DNA from 4 places in the Janthinobacterium lividum genome. Region 4 is predicted to be linked to each of the others. Evidence: predicted binding sites of a transcription regulator. Region 4 holds the regulator's gene; each other region holds the start of a gene.
What was found. Region 4 encodes FNR, which switches genes on or off when oxygen is low (the NO sensors DNR and NnrR bind a similar motif). Its sites were predicted from a motif close to TTGATNNNNATCAA; they were not measured.

Region 1 (3,619 bases), 1.8 Mb from region 4:
TTCTCTACACCTACATCGCCCCATTCGTGGCGCCGGCCGGATTGACGGAGCGAGTCGATCTGGTGCTGCTCGTCTTCGGCGCCGCCGCCATGGCTGGCATCTGGATCACGGGCAAGCTGGTCGAGCGCCACCTGCGCGCCACCGTGCTGGCCAGCCTGGCCGTGTTCGCCGCGACGGCCTTCGTGCTGGGCGTCGCATCGCACATTCCCGCTGTGATCTACCTGGGCATGGCCGTCTGGGGCTTGTCCTTTGGCGGCGCGGCAACACTGTTGCAGACGGCGCTGGCCGACACGGCAGGCAGTGGCGCCGACGTGGCCTTGTCGATGAACGTAGTGGCGTGGAATGGCGCGATTGCGGCCGCGGGCGTGGTCGGCGGCGCCCTTCTGGAAACGTGGGGCGCGGACGCCTTCCCGTGGGCAATGGTCAGCTTGCTGGTGCTGGCGCTCCTCGTCGCCTGGTCGGCCCGCGCGCACGGTTTCCGGCCGGGACGGCGCAGCGGCGGCGCGTCCGTGGCCGGGCATTGATACAACGCGTTTAATCAGCCGCCGGCACGCTCAGAATGCGGGGTACGTGTCCAGTATGGGCGAGGAAATCGACCAGGGTGGCATGCGACAGCGCCACCGTGGCCGTATTGCGCAAGGGATGGGCTTGCACAGAACCAGCTTCCCATACGGCCTGGTCCAGCACCAGTTCCACCGCCTGCGCGCTGTCGTGGATCAGCGCAAACAGGCTGACGGACCCCGGCGTGATGCCCAGATGCTGGAGCAAGCGTTCAGGCGAAGCCATGCTCAGCTTACTGGCCGGCAACAGCCGCCCCAGCGCCGCCAAGTCGATGCGCTTGTCGAAAGGCACGATGACGAGAAAATGCCGCCGACCCTTTTCATCGCGCACGAACAGGTTCTTTACCATCAGGCCAGGCATGGCTGGCACGTGGATCAGCGCCTCATCGATGGTGTGTACGGCCGGGTGTTCGGCCAGGGTGTAATCGCCGGCGCTGCTTGCCAGCCAGCGGGACAGGGTTTCTTGCATGGAGACTCCTCAGCTCGGACGCGATGAAGAGATTGTAGCGGCGCGCCGCGTGCTGCGCTTGCCGTCAGGGCGGGTTCTCGTCCTTGTCGGCCTTGTCGGCCGCCGCCAGCCCCCAGTCATTCCAGCCCTCGCCAAACAGCTCGATCGGATGCTGCGTGCGCTCGGAACCATTGCCGCAGCGCATGGCGTCCGGCGGACAATACTTGTCGCAGCCCCAGCAGATGCGTTCGGGATTCTTGGGGTTCAAGGGAAAAGGCTTGGCCATGGTGTGGGCGCCGGGGTCGGTTGGGTCTTGTTGATGACTCTAGACCTGGCGCGGTGGGCGGTCAAACCAATTTCAGCTAAAAACTTGTCCAATATCAAGCTTATGCAGATAGTGGAGCATCTGCATGGCACCGTCCCCTACTCTTTATCTTTTCTGACGGAGATGGCCACTTCCAGCACGATACGCGCCACATTGACACCGCCGTCGGCGGCTGGCTGTGCCTTGAGCTCATCCAGCGCGTAGACCATCGTCAGCATGGCGCCAGGCACGAACAGCTTGATGTCCTGTTTGTCGTTCATGTAGATGCTCTCGTCCACTGTCGAGCCATCCGCCAGGCGCAAGATAACGCTGTTGACTTGATCGCCACGGCGGCTGTCCTGGCCCGCGAAATACGTTCGCTCGATGCTACCAGACAAGGTTGGCGTCTGGAGGCGCCTGACCTCGATGCTTTTCCACCAGGCTTCGGAAGCGAACAGGCCCTCGCTGCCTTTCAGGCCCATGTGGGGTCTGGAACTGTCGAGGGTGAGGGATTGGATTTTGGCGACGCGGCTGGGGTCTTTTGCCAGGGCTTCGGCAAGGGTATACACGCATTTCATTGAGCTGTATTTTTCCGAGGACGAGAATTGGCGTAGCTTATGGAAGGTTGAAAATATCGGCCGCATGAATGGCGCTCCGGGTATGCCAGCACTTTATAATATTGCCAAGTATAACAAGCACTCATATCGACCAACTCCCTTCACTGATCAAATAACCATGTCTTCAAAAATATTGGCTGGCCTGCTCTTACGTTCGAAAACCTTTCGCGCACTGGCACTGCTTTCCTTCACCCTCGCCTGCGCCGCAGTATCGGCGGAAGGCTTTCAAAACATCACCGCCGGACAGACCCTGGGCAGTATCAAGGCACAATTTCCTGCTGCAACCATTGAATCCGTGGAAGCTGCATGGGTAACGGAGTCAGATGGTTTCTATCGGCTTTCAGGTCCGGGGTTTCCAGGCAAGCTATATCTGGTATTTTCCGACATGCGCCCTTTTCAACGAAAAATGCTTGAGAAGATAAGTGAGAAAATCGAAGCTTCCCCCGAAGGCACGATCACGAGAAAGGATGTATTCACTTTCGAGTACTGGACAAAACTGGCCAATGAAACCACCGATAACAGTTTAAAAATAAGCAACATGCGCTGGGTACCGGACGCATCCATCCCGCTGCAGCGCTATATTGCCAAGTATGGCAAACCCGACGCATCGGGTTTCAGCGACGCTGACATGAAGCCCTATGCCGAGTGGAAAAAACGCGGCATTTATCTCAATTTATCGGATGATCAAAAACAGGTGCAATCCGTTGAATTTTCTTTCACAAAAGAAGAAGAACGCGTCGAGTGCCGCAAGAAGTATCAAAAAGCCGATTGGGCCAAGGAGTGCGCTTAAGACAGCACGCGCGCGCCGGATGAAGCTAGTATACGCTTGGACGGAGCGTCGTTCGCCGTGAAAGCTGGCTCATCATAAGCAAGCGGCGAGATTCAAGTCCCGTGGCGCAGCCATCGCATGGAAGCTTGCGTCTTAATGTTTGCGCCGAATGACGTAGGCATTGCCGGCAGGCTCAAAACCGAGCGTCGGATAGTAAGACATCGCATCCGGGGCGGAGAGCAGTATCAACGACACTTCCTCGCCGATGATGGCCTGGGTGCGCTTGACAAGTTCCTTGCCAATTCCCAAGCCCTGATAATCCTTGTTGACGGCCAGATCCGACAGATAGCAGCAATAGGCATAGTCGGTCAACGACCGGGCCAATCCTACCAGCTCCCCATCCACCCAAGCCGACAGCAAGAGGCAAGGCGCGGCGAACATGCGCGCGATTCTCGGGAGATTGTCGGTGGGGCGCTTGATTCCAGACTGATCGAAAACACGGACGACATCGACCGGATCAAGGGGAAAATTGTGACGATATTCTACGGTGATGTTTTTCATGGTTTCAAAGGTGGAGGTAAGCGCGCTTGGGCGTGCTATACCCATGATATGGCCGCAGCCTGTTTCGACAAGCATCGCTCATGTCGGCGTATTCATAGTATGGCAGTTGCGGGGGATAAGGGCTGTTCCCGTCTCCGCCACGCACCTGTAACTCAGTCAATTGCCCGGAACTTTAAAAAACATTGGCCCTCATACTCCACTTCGCAATCCAATGCGAAGCCGATTCTTGCAAGCCCCTTGACGCGAGTGCGGCTGGGCGGCAGCAGGATAGTGACCGGGCCAATACCCAGTTCCAGCCGGCGGTGCATGAACCGGCGAACCAGCGCAGGACCATGTCCCCAGAACGCGGGGAGCAATACC
Region 2 (3,619 bases), 2.8 Mb from region 4:
TGCTCGCTATTGGCAAAGGCAAACACCAGCGTCGCCGCGCCCGACGCCACCAGCAGCGCACCCCACACATCGAGCGTGCCGCCAGCCGCAGCGCTATCCGCATCGGGCCGGCCCAGGGGCAAGGCCGGCGACAGGGCCAGCACCAGCAAGCCGACGGGCACGTTAATCCACAGCACCCAGCGCCAGCCCAGCATATCCGTGATGAAGCCGCCCAGGATCAGTCCCGCGACAAAGCCGCTGGCCGCCACGGCCGTCCAGGCCCCCAGCGCCCGGTTGCGCTGCGCCGGCTCGGGAAAGACGGCCAGCAGCAGCGAGAACGCGGCCGGCGAAAACATGGCGGCGCCGAAGCCCTGCAGCGCGCGCGTGGCCACCAGCATGGCCGGGCTGTGCGAAAAACCACCGAGCAGCGAGGCGGCCGTGAACAGCAGCAGCCCCGTGATGAAGACGCGGCGGCGGCCAAACATGTCGGCCGCGCGCCCGCCCAGCAGCAGGAAGCCGGCGATGGCCACGCCATACGCATTGATCACCCATTGCAGCCCGCCGGACGTAAAGCCCAGACTCTGCTGGATTTGCGGCAAGGGAATCATGGTGATGGAAAAGTCGAGCAAGGCAACGAATTGCGTGGTGCACAGCAACACCAGGCAAAGTTGCCGATGTGAAAGTAACATGGAGATCCTATCGATATAGTTTTACTCGACGTCAAAAGAACGTCGCATGCCCCTATAATGCGTTTTTCCAGAGCGAAAATGAAACGATGATTTTTCGCGGATAACTATAGAAAAACTATATCGATGAAGCATCCTTTACCGCTCCAGGCGCTGCGCGCCTTTGTCGAAGTGGGCCAGCGCGGCAGCATCAAGGCAGCAGCCGAGGCGCTGCACGTGACGTCCGGCGCCGTCAGCCAGCAGATCCGCCTGCTGGAAGAGCGGGTCGGCATGCCCCTGTTTACGCGCGAACGCCAGGGCTTGCGCCTGACCGAGGCGGGCGCCATGGTCCACCCCGCCCTGCTGGGCGCCTTCGCGCAGATCGCCGGCGCCAGCCAGGCGCTGGAAGACATGGGCGCGCGCCAGACGCTGACCGTCAGTACGGTCGCCACCTTTGCCGCCGCGTGGCTGGTGCCGCGCCTGGGTCGCTTCAACCAGCGCCATCCGCATATCGAGGTGCGCGTGGAAGCGACATCCGCGCTGGTCGACTTGCGCCGCGACCGGGTCGACGTGGCCTTGCGCCACGGCCTGGGCGACTATCCGGGCCTGCAGGTGACGCGATTGATGGCGCCCGTGCTGGTGCCCGTCGCCAGCCCCGCCCTGATGGCGGGCCAGCCGCCCATCGCCACACCGGCCGATTGCCTGCGCTACCCGCTGCTGCACGATACGGACCGCGCCGACTGGCCATTGTGGCTGGCCGCGCATGGCGCCCCGGACGACAGCACGGATGCGGCGCGGGCGCGGCGCGGCTCGGCCTTCGAAGATGATTTTCTATTGATACGCGCGGCCGAGGCGGGCCAGGGCCTGGCCCTGGTGCCGCAGCTGTACGCGCAGGAGGAAATCGCCGCCGGGCGACTGGTGCAAGTGCTGGACTTGCCCTGGCCCGCGCGCTTTGCCTACTACCTGGTGGCGCGGCCCGACGCGGCCACGCGCCCCGCCGTGCAGGCATTCATGGCATGGATCTGCGAGGAAGCGCAGGCAGTGTGCTAGAGCGCATGGCCTGCGGCCACGCACGACACCACGCCGCAGGCGGTGCTGAACGGCGCCGGTACGCCGGCGCGCCCCATGGCGATGCACGTTGCGGCCGGCAGTATGGCCAGCAACAGGGCCAGGTAGCCAATGGCTTTCAGGCGCCGCACGGACGCATTGCCGGCACCCGCGCCAGCCCCGTGTGGATAGCCCTTGCCCGCCTCTTCGCTGCCGCTTGCCGACATTTTCGTATGCATGTCCATCTCCTCTATCCACCGTGAGCGGTCTTGCTTCACTTCTTGCTTAACTACATCTTGCTACATAAATTTATCAAATACAACAAATAAATTCACGAAAAAATCGTTTTTCTTATTCCGCGACCGGCAGAACGATGGGTAAAATAGGTCCCACCATAGTGAAAAATGGTTCACAGCAAGCTTTTCACGCCATCCAGGCCCGAACCCGTATGGATTAAAATTCAATATAATCATTTTAATCGCAATATTCGTTTAAATGACTTTTATTCGAACTGCCATCCAGGTGGCAAGCCGCCTGCCGCACGCATCCGGCCAAACTTGATGTAGATCATAATTTTTTGAACAAGCTCTTGCTACCCTGTAAAAAAATGACAGGAGCCCTGGATGAGCAAGACGCAGCCGAGCGACGCGGAACACAACATTGAACATGAGCGCCTGGGCAGCGCCTGGCAAGGCGTGCCAGTGCCCGACTATCCGGAAAGCGCACCGGAAGGCGCCACCCTGGACCTGCTGCTGAGCGCCTGGCTGGGCAAGTTCACGGGCGGCATTTCGCCTGCCGCGCTGGGCAACGCCTATGCCGACTGGCTCAGCCACCTGGCGCTGGCGCCGTCGAAGCAGCAAACCCTGCTGCAGGAAGCGTGGAAGAAGATCGGCCACTGGCAGCAGTACGCGCTGCAATCGGCGCTGGCCGGCAGCGCCACTGAGCCGCCGTGCATCGCGCCGCTGCCGCAGGACCGGCGCTTCGACGACCCTGCCTGGCGGCGCTGGCCGTACAACCTCGTCTACCAGGGCTTCTTGCTGCAGCAGCAATGGTGGCACCGTGCCACCACGGGCGTGCGCGGCGTCTCGCCGCACCACGAGGACGTCGTCACGTTCACCGTGCGCCAGTGGCTCGACATGCTGGCGCCGTCGAACTTCCTGCTGACCAATCCCGTGGTACAGCAAGCCACCCTCGAGAGCGGCGGCGCCAGCCTGGCGCGCGGCATGGTCCACGCGGCCGACGACTGGCAGCGCGCCGCCATGGGAGCGCATGCCCCCGATGCGCACCGCTACAAGGTGGGCCAGAACCTGGCCGTCACGCCGGGCAAGGTGGTCTACCGCAATGACTTGATCGAATTGATCCAGTACGCTCCCGCCACCGCCAAGGTGCATGCGACGCCGCTGCTGTTCGTGCCCGCCTGGATCATGAAGTTCTATATTCTCGACCTGTCGCCGCACAATTCGCTGGTGCGCTACCTGGTGGGCCAGGGCCACACGGTATTCATGATTTCCTGGAAAAACCCGCTGGAAGAAGACCGCGAGTTGTCGCTGGAAGACTACCGCCAGCTGGGCGTGATGGATGCGCTCGACGCCGTTGCCCGCATCACGGGCGCGCCGCAGGTGCATGCGGCCGGCTACTGCCTGGGCGGCACCCTGCTGGCGATCGCCGCCGCGACGATGGCGCGCGATGGCGATGCGCGCCTGGCCAGCCTCACCATGCTGGCCTCGCAGGTCGACTTCAAGGAGCCGGGCGAACTGTCGCTGTTCATCGACGATAGCCAGGTCAGCTTCCTGGAAGCGGCCATGTGGAAGCAGGGCTACCTCGATACGAAGCAGATGGCGGGCGCCTTCCAGCTGCTGCGCTCGAACGATTTGATCTGGTCGCGCCGCTTGAACCACTACCTGCTGGGACAAGATGAACAGGACAGC
Region 3 (3,619 bases), 3.1 Mb from region 4:
GCGACAGGGCATTGATGACGAAACGGGGCGACACGCCCGACAGGCCCTCGTCGGGCGCCTTGTCGCGCTCGCGCATGCGGCGGATGTCGGCCGGCTGCAAGTCGTCCACGTCTTCATCGGCGCAGATGCGCAGTTTCTTGACCAGCTCGGCCTCCTTGTCCTCGCCTTCGGGCAGACGGCTGAGGATGGCAAACACGGCCGCCGCATGCAGCACGTGCGGATCGAGGTGTACGTCGCGAAAGGCGGGCGCGGCCGCCAGGATCAACTTGCGGTAGATGCGTGCTTCCTCGCGGTAATTGAGCGTGTACGGCACTTGCACGATGACCATGCGGTCGAGCAGCGCCTCGTTTTCGCTTTCTTGCAGGAATTTGCGAAATTCGGCCAGATTCGTGTGCGCGAGGATGGTTTCGTCGAGATAGATGAGGGGAAAGCGCGACACCTTGACATTCTTTTCCTGCGTCAGGGTCAATAGTAAATAGAGGAATTCCCGCTTGACCTTGAGGATCTCGATCATTTCCAGCATGCCGCGGCTGGCCGCGTATACCGCGCCGGACCATGACCAGGCGCGCGGATCGCCTTCGTCGCCGTACTGCGCCACTTTCGACAGGTCGACGGAACCGACCAGGTCGGCCAGGTCGGCCGTGGTGGGATCGTGCGGCGCATACGTGCCGATGCCGCAGCGGCCCGCCTCGGACAGGTGGATGCGCTCGACGGGCATGCGCAGGAAATCGCCTGCGTACTGTTCTTCCAGGCGGGCGCGGCAATGCGGGCACAGTTCGCCCTGCAGCTCGGCATCATAGCTGGCGCGAAAGTCGGCGCGCATGCTGTGCGGCACCAGATGCAGCGGCGATTCGTGCACGGGACAGCCGGCGATGCCGTACAGCGCGCCTTCGCTGCTGTGGCTGTATTCTTCCAGCCCCCGCTTGAGCAGGATCACCATGGTCGACTTGCCGCCCGATGGCGGGCCCAGCAATAGCAGCATGCGCCGCCCCACCTCGGAACCGACAGCGGCTGCCTTGAAATAGGCGGCAACCCGGTCGATCGCCTCGTCGATGCCGAACAGCTCGTCGTCGAACAGGCGGCAGCGGAAGCGCCCGTTGTCATCGGTCTGGCCGTTCCAGCGCATCATGTCCCACAGGTACTGGTGCGCGCTGCGCGTCAGCAGGGCCGCGCGACCGGGCAGGATCTGCTCGATGAAATCGGCAAAACTGCCGCCCCATGGGCGGATGCGGTGTTTTGCCGCCCAGGCCGCCATGCCGTGCACAAAACCCGCATGCTGGCCTGCTTGCTCGCCCGCGGGCGCGTCGTCGTGGCGTGTCATACCAGGGCTCGTCATTGTTTCCCCATCCATACCGTTGCTGCCGTGGAGCAGGCCCGGTTCCAGCCTGTCAGCCAAGTATACGGCGCCACCTCTGGCCGCACGCCTGATCTCGCTCAACCTTGACGAGGGAACTATTTTTATCCTCGCTGCCCCCGTTGGGGCAGGGCCGCCATGCACCAGCGCAGTTCAATCCAGATCAATACCGGCCGGCGCGGTCCGTCCAGACTGATGGTTTGCGGCGACCCACGAGGAGAACATGATGATAGGCAACGAGAATGGCTTCAGCGCCCCGCCTGGCGCCGGCGGCAGGGGACAGAGCGCGGACGATGAAGAGGCCGTCGGCCAATTTTCCGTCCCTGGCGAAGACGATAATACGATCGAGAGCGCGTCCGTCTCGGACGTGCCCGACGCCTTGAGCGGCGTCAGCATGGAATTGCTGGAAATCAAGCGCGGCATCGAAGATGGCATGCGTCAAAGCATTTCCCAGGCGGGCGGCGTGCGCGCGGCCGACGCCTTCAGCGACGGCGGCAATATCCAGGGCGTGTCCATCGGCCTGGGCGAGGGCGCCAGCGACAGTTCGTCCGGCGAACCGGGCTTGCCGGCCCTGACCCTGTACGTGGCCGAGCCCACTTCCGTCGACCGCGCCAAGGCCGCCATTGTGGGGGCCATGGGCGTGCGCGCCGTGTCCAGCGACAGGGTGCCCGTCAACATCGTCGTCACGGGCGTGATCGATGCGCAACCGCACCGCTTCCGTTTGCGCCCTGCGCCGGGCGGCGTGTCGGTCGGGCATTTCCGCATCACGGCCGGCACCATCGGCTGCCTGGCCGTGGGGCGCAGCGCGCCGCGCAACAGTCGTTTGATGATTCTTAGCAATAATCACGTGCTGGCCAATTCCAATGGCGGCGTGTTCAACGACTGCATCGTGCAGCCGGGCCCCATCGATGGCGGCCGCTGCCCGCAAGACCAGGTTGCCGTGCTCGAGCGCTTCGTGCCCATCAATTTCAGCGGCGGCGTCAACTTCGTCGATTGCGCCACCGGCTGGGCCTGGCCAGACCGCGTGCGACCCGAACTGGTCTACCTGAGCGGCGGCGTGCCGGCGTACTTCCGCATCAGCAATGCGCTGGTGGCGCCCGCGCTGGGCATGATGGTTGGCAAGTCCGGTCGCACGACGCAGCTGACGCAGGGCCGCATCACGGGCCTGGGGGCCACCATCAACGTCAATTATGGCGGCGGCAGGATCGCGCTGTTCCAGGACCAGATCGCCATCACGGGCGTCAGCGGCGCATTCAGCGCGGGCGGCGATTCCGGCTCGTCCATCTGGACGTGGAACCAGCAGCGCAATCCCGTCGGCCTGCTGTTTGCCGGTGGCGGCAATATCACGTTTGCCAACCAGATGCGGCGGGTGGTGGTGGCGCTCGACATCAATTTATACACCTGAGCCCGCTGCAAGGGCATGGCGCGGCGGCGTTGCGCCGCCTTGCATCACGCTGTCTTTTGCACGATGATGATATGAGTCAAGGGCAGCAGCCACGCATGGTGCTGGCAGGCGAAGCGTGCTGCAATGCCGGATGGCCGGGTGTATCATGGAATGCATCAGGAGGGTCTGTCATGTCAAACAGTAAATTTGCACAATCGCCCCATGCCGTCTTCGAGGACGCCGCCATGCCGTATTTGCCGGATGAGGCCACTGGACAGGGAATGGGCGGCACGGGTCAGGGATACTACGCCCCTGCCGCGCCCCCGGGCCGCCTGGAAGCGGCAAAGCGGCGCAACGAGCGGGCGCTGATGGCCATCGATGGCGTGGAAGGTGTCGGCCTGGGGCAGACGGCCGTGGGCAAGGAAGCGCTCGTCGTGTATTTGCGCGACTCGTCCGTCAAGCGGCGCGTACCGTTGCAGGTCGAGGGCTATCCGGTGGAGACGAGCATCACGGGCCAGATCGACATCCAACGCTGGTAGGTAGGCGAGCCCGACGGCCAGGCCACCGGGCTGCGCATAGCCGCAGGAAGACCTGTTGCCAGGCCTTCGGCTTCGCTTATCCGCCCGCCTTATTTGCTCAAGCGGCTGATCGCTTCAGCCACGCCCGCGCCATAGGCAGGATCGCACAGGGTGCAGTTGCCGATGTGGCGTTGCTTGACTTGTTCCGAAGCGCCCGAGATGGCGCGCGCCGTGTTGTCGAACAAGGCTTGCTGCTGTGCCGGTGTCATCAGGCGGAACAGGGCGCGCGGCTGCGAATAGTAATCCTCGTCGACACGGTGGTTCCAGTGGTCGGCCGCGCCTTCGATGCTCAGCGGCGGTTCG
Region 4 (3,619 bases):
ATTCATGACTTCATCGAGGTCGAATTCGACGGGCGACAATTCCATGCGGCGCGCCTCTATCTTCGAATAGTCGAGCACATCGTTGAGGATGCCCAGCAGCGACTGGCCCGCCACTCTGACCATGGTCAGGTACTTGCGCTGTTCCGTGTCTAGCCTGGTATTTCCCAGCAAATACACCATGCCCAGCACGGCATTGAGGGGCGTGCGGATTTCATGGCTCATGTTGGCCACGAAATCGCTCTTTGCGCGGTTGGCCGCCTCGGCCCGGTCGCGTTCCTGCTCCAGCTCCGCCGCGCGCGCTTCAAGTTCCTGCTGCAGGCGGTCGCGTTCGCTCATCAGGCCATTGAACGCTTCCGTCAGTTCGCCGATCTCGTCGCGCTGCTGTACCGGCACGGGGGTGAAACGGCTGCCGCTGGTGCGCAGGGCCAGCAGGGTATCGCGCAGGCGCACCAGCGGCGACAGCAGGCGCACGGTAACCCAGCCCAGAACGGCAGCGGCCAGCAGCGAAGCGAGGATGCTCCACAGCACCAGCCGGTACAGCACGCCATCGAACGGTTCGAAGGCATCCTCGACGGGCAGCGAGGCGGCCAGCAGCCAGTTCACGGATTTCAGGCGCTTGAAGCTGTTGACGGCCGTGATGCCGCGGCTGTTGGTGCTGACCATGCTGCCTTCGCCATCCTCCTTCAGCAGCTGGGTGGTCGTCAGGTTGGCGTTCGGCTTGCGCGGCTGCAGCAAACGGCTGGTATCGGGGTGCAGCACGTAGCGCGGCACGGCGCCGCGCGTGAGGATGAAGTAATAGCCGCTCTTGCCGATCTTTTCCGAGCGCAGGCGGCCCAGCAGATTGTCCTTGTACAGGCGCAGCACGCCGATCACCACGCCGGCCACCTGGCCATCGGCGGCCAGCACGGGCGCCACCATCTGCACGATGGGCATGCCGCTCGACTTGCCCAGCATCGGCTCGGTAATCATGGGCTGGCGCGTGCGCAGGACGGTCTGGAAATACTCGCGCTCGGCGACGTTGATGCCGGCGCGCCCCGTCACTTCCGGCATGTCGGCCACGATGGCGCCATGCGCGTCGAGCACCAGCACGTCGTCGAACAGCACCAGCATCGAGCGGCGCGCATAGTATTCGCGCAGTTTGGCGGGCTGGGCGATCAGTTCCGGCGGCTGCTGCCTGGCCGTCAGGGTGACAATCTGCAGCAGCATGCCCAGCTTGTCGTCGAGCTCGGCAGCGGTGCGGCTGATCAGCGATGACTGCTGGCTCAGCAGTACTCGGGTGAAGTCGTCGCGCATGTGCTGCACCTGGATCATGGTGACCAGCGCGATCATGGCGATCGAGGTCAGGCTGGTGGCCAGCGCGACTTTTGCTTTAATGCCGAGAGGCTTCATGATTTCCTTTTCAGTGCCGGGCGGCACAGGCGGCAGATAATGCTGTCAGGAATTTTCCTATCAATACCCCAGCTTGGCAAGCGCCGCCGCGCAAATTGCCCGCCCCGTATGGGCTTTTGACGATGTTGCCATATAATTAAAGGCTGGACGTCGTTTATTCGCCGAATTTACGGTGAAATTGGCATACGGCAACCCTGTATGCAGCTGTATGCAGTAAACTTGTTGTTGCATTTTCTAAAAGGTACCGACATGACTGAAGCGCTACTCACTCCCACCTTGCCCACCGTGAACGTGGAGGCGTTGCGTGCGCGATGCTCGACCTGCAGCATGCATCAATTGTGCCTGCCGATGGGCCTCGATGTGGGCGACATGGATAGGCTGGACCAGATCATCGGCCGCCGCCGCAAGATCGTGCGCGGCGCTTCGCTGTTCCGCATCGGCGACTCGTTCCAGAACCTGTATGCGATCCGCCTGGGGCATTTCAAGACGTACCAGATCAATCCGGGTGGCGAAGAGCAGGTGACGGGTTTCCAGATGGCCGGTGAACTGCTGGGCATGGACGCCATCAGCGCCGACCGCCACCACTGTAATGCGGTGGCGCTGGAAGACAGCGAAGTGTGTGAAATTCCGTTTTCCAGCCTGGAACAATTGCTGGGCAATATGCCGACCCTGCTGCGTCATTTCCACCGCATGATGAGCCAGGAAATCACGCGCGAGCAAAGCGTCATGCTATTGCTGGGCAATATGCAGGCGACCCAGCGTTTTGCCGCCTTCATCGTCAACCTGGCGTCGCGCTATGAAGCACGCGGCTATTCGGGCAGCAATTTCCAGCTGCGCATGTCGCGCGAGGAAATCGGCAACTATCTGGGCCTGACCATCGAAAGCGTCAGCCGCTTATTGTCGAAATTCAAGAAGGAAGGCTGGCTGCGCGTCTCGAACCGCGAGATCGAGATCCTGCAGCCGGCCAAGTTGAAAGCGATTACGGCCGGCACGGACATCTGCAAGTAAGACTTACAGTTCCTCGTCGGCATGCAGCGCGATGCTGCGTTGCAGGGGCCAGGTCCAGATGCCGGACAGGCGCCACTCGCGTTTGTCGTTTTCCACCAGCACTTGCCAGCGGCTGCGCTCGAGCATCGGCAGTGCTACGGAAAAATTGCCGGCCGCATCGGGCTGCACCAGCAGCTTGATATCCTTTTCCGGCAGGGTCGCATGCGCCAGGTGCAGCTGCAGCGGCGCCTGATAGGCCTTGCCGAAGCTGTGCACGGAACCACTGAGGCGCGCTGCAGCCACGTCATATGACAGGCGCGTATCCATGGCCAGGTCGCTGGCGATCGTGTCGCGCTTCAAATCCTGGTTGATCGCCTTGCCCTGCTTGTAATAATCGCCCACCACCAGCGCATCGGGCTGCGTAAACGCGATATAGCCCATGAAGCTGCCGACGACCACGGACAGGCCGGGGCCGATCATCAGCAGCCATGGCCAGCGATGCTTGTACCACGGTGCAACGGGGGGTTGCAGTTTCAGACTGTCGGACATTTTGTTCTCCTTGGGGTCGGACCCTGTGGGTCTGACCCCAGCTTTTGCTTCCGGGTTGAAAATCAAGTGACCCTAACGCATGATTGATGATACCCCTACGGCGAAATACCGGGGTCGGACCCAGAGGGTCCGACCCCAAATCAACATCACCGTGGCACGATGAATACCGCGCTTTCACGCACATGCAGCGATGGATCGTCCAGCGATTGCAATTCGATCGCAATCTTGTTCGAGCCCTTCTCGCCGACGCCGTGCGGCACGCGCAGGCGGATCGGCCAGCCCAGCGTTTCCGTCGGCTGCAAGGTCACTTCTTCGCGCGTCAGCAAGGTCAGGCCCGGCAAGCCGGAAGCGCTGATTTTAAAATGCTGGCTTTGCTCGGACGTATTCATGATCTGCAGGCGGTAGACGTTTTCGATCATGCCGTCTTCCACTTCGCGTCCCATCGAACCGCGGTCGCGGATCACGTCCATTTTCAGGGGCGTGCGCAGGGCCAGCGAGGTACACACGGCGATGATGATCAGGGCCAGGATGGAAGTGTAGATCAAGACGCGCGGGCGCATGGCGCGCTGGCGTATCTGCTTCGAATTGAAGTTGTTTTCCATCGCATGGTCGGTGCTGTAGCGTATCAGGCCACGCGGCCGCTCGACCTTGTCCATCACGCTGTTGCAGGCATCGACGCAGGCGGCGCAGCCGA

Region 1: the regulator FNR is predicted to act here: its motif matches at 1,379-1,392, upstream of U0004_RS09365 (DUF3079 domain-containing protein).
Region 2: the regulator FNR is predicted to act here: its motif matches at 2,249-2,262, upstream of U0004_RS14200 (PHA/PHB synthase family protein).
Region 3: the regulator FNR is predicted to act here: its motif matches at 1,508-1,521, upstream of U0004_RS15400 (serine protein kinase).

Annotation. Positions count from the first base shown of each region.
Region 1 is NZ_CP139976.1:2,057,573-2,061,191, reverse strand. Features, by position in the region: gene U0004_RS09375 (MFS transporter) at 1-524, shown strand, start outside; gene U0004_RS09370 (prolyl-tRNA synthetase associated domain-containing protein) at 535-1,029, opposite strand; gene U0004_RS09365 (DUF3079 domain-containing protein) at 1,094-1,294, opposite strand; gene U0004_RS09360 (hypothetical protein) at 1,432-1,794, opposite strand; gene U0004_RS09355 (hypothetical protein) at 1,793-2,719, shown strand; gene U0004_RS09350 (GNAT family N-acetyltransferase) at 2,852-3,259, opposite strand; gene U0004_RS09345 (GNAT family N-acetyltransferase) at 3,412-3,619, opposite strand, start outside.
Region 2 is NZ_CP139976.1:3,129,754-3,133,372, reverse strand. Features, by position in the region: gene U0004_RS14215 (MFS transporter) at 1-668, opposite strand, end outside; gene gcvA (transcriptional regulator GcvA) at 792-1,694, shown strand; gene U0004_RS14205 (hypothetical protein) at 1,691-1,930, opposite strand; gene U0004_RS14200 (PHA/PHB synthase family protein) at 2,315-3,619, shown strand, end outside.
Region 3 is NZ_CP139976.1:3,426,596-3,430,214, forward strand. Features, by position in the region: gene U0004_RS15400 (serine protein kinase) at 1-1,321, opposite strand, end outside; gene U0004_RS15405 (S1 family peptidase) at 1,578-2,759, shown strand; gene U0004_RS15410 (hypothetical protein) at 2,930-3,277, shown strand; gene U0004_RS15415 (catalase) at 3,367-3,619, opposite strand, start outside.
Region 4 is NZ_CP139976.1:285,817-289,435, reverse strand. Features, by position in the region: gene U0004_RS01200 (response regulator) at 1-1,389, opposite strand, end outside; gene fnr (fumarate/nitrate reduction transcriptional regulator Fnr) at 1,639-2,397, shown strand; gene U0004_RS01190 (FixH family protein) at 2,401-2,925, opposite strand; gene ccoG (cytochrome c oxidase accessory protein CcoG) at 3,072-3,619, opposite strand, start outside.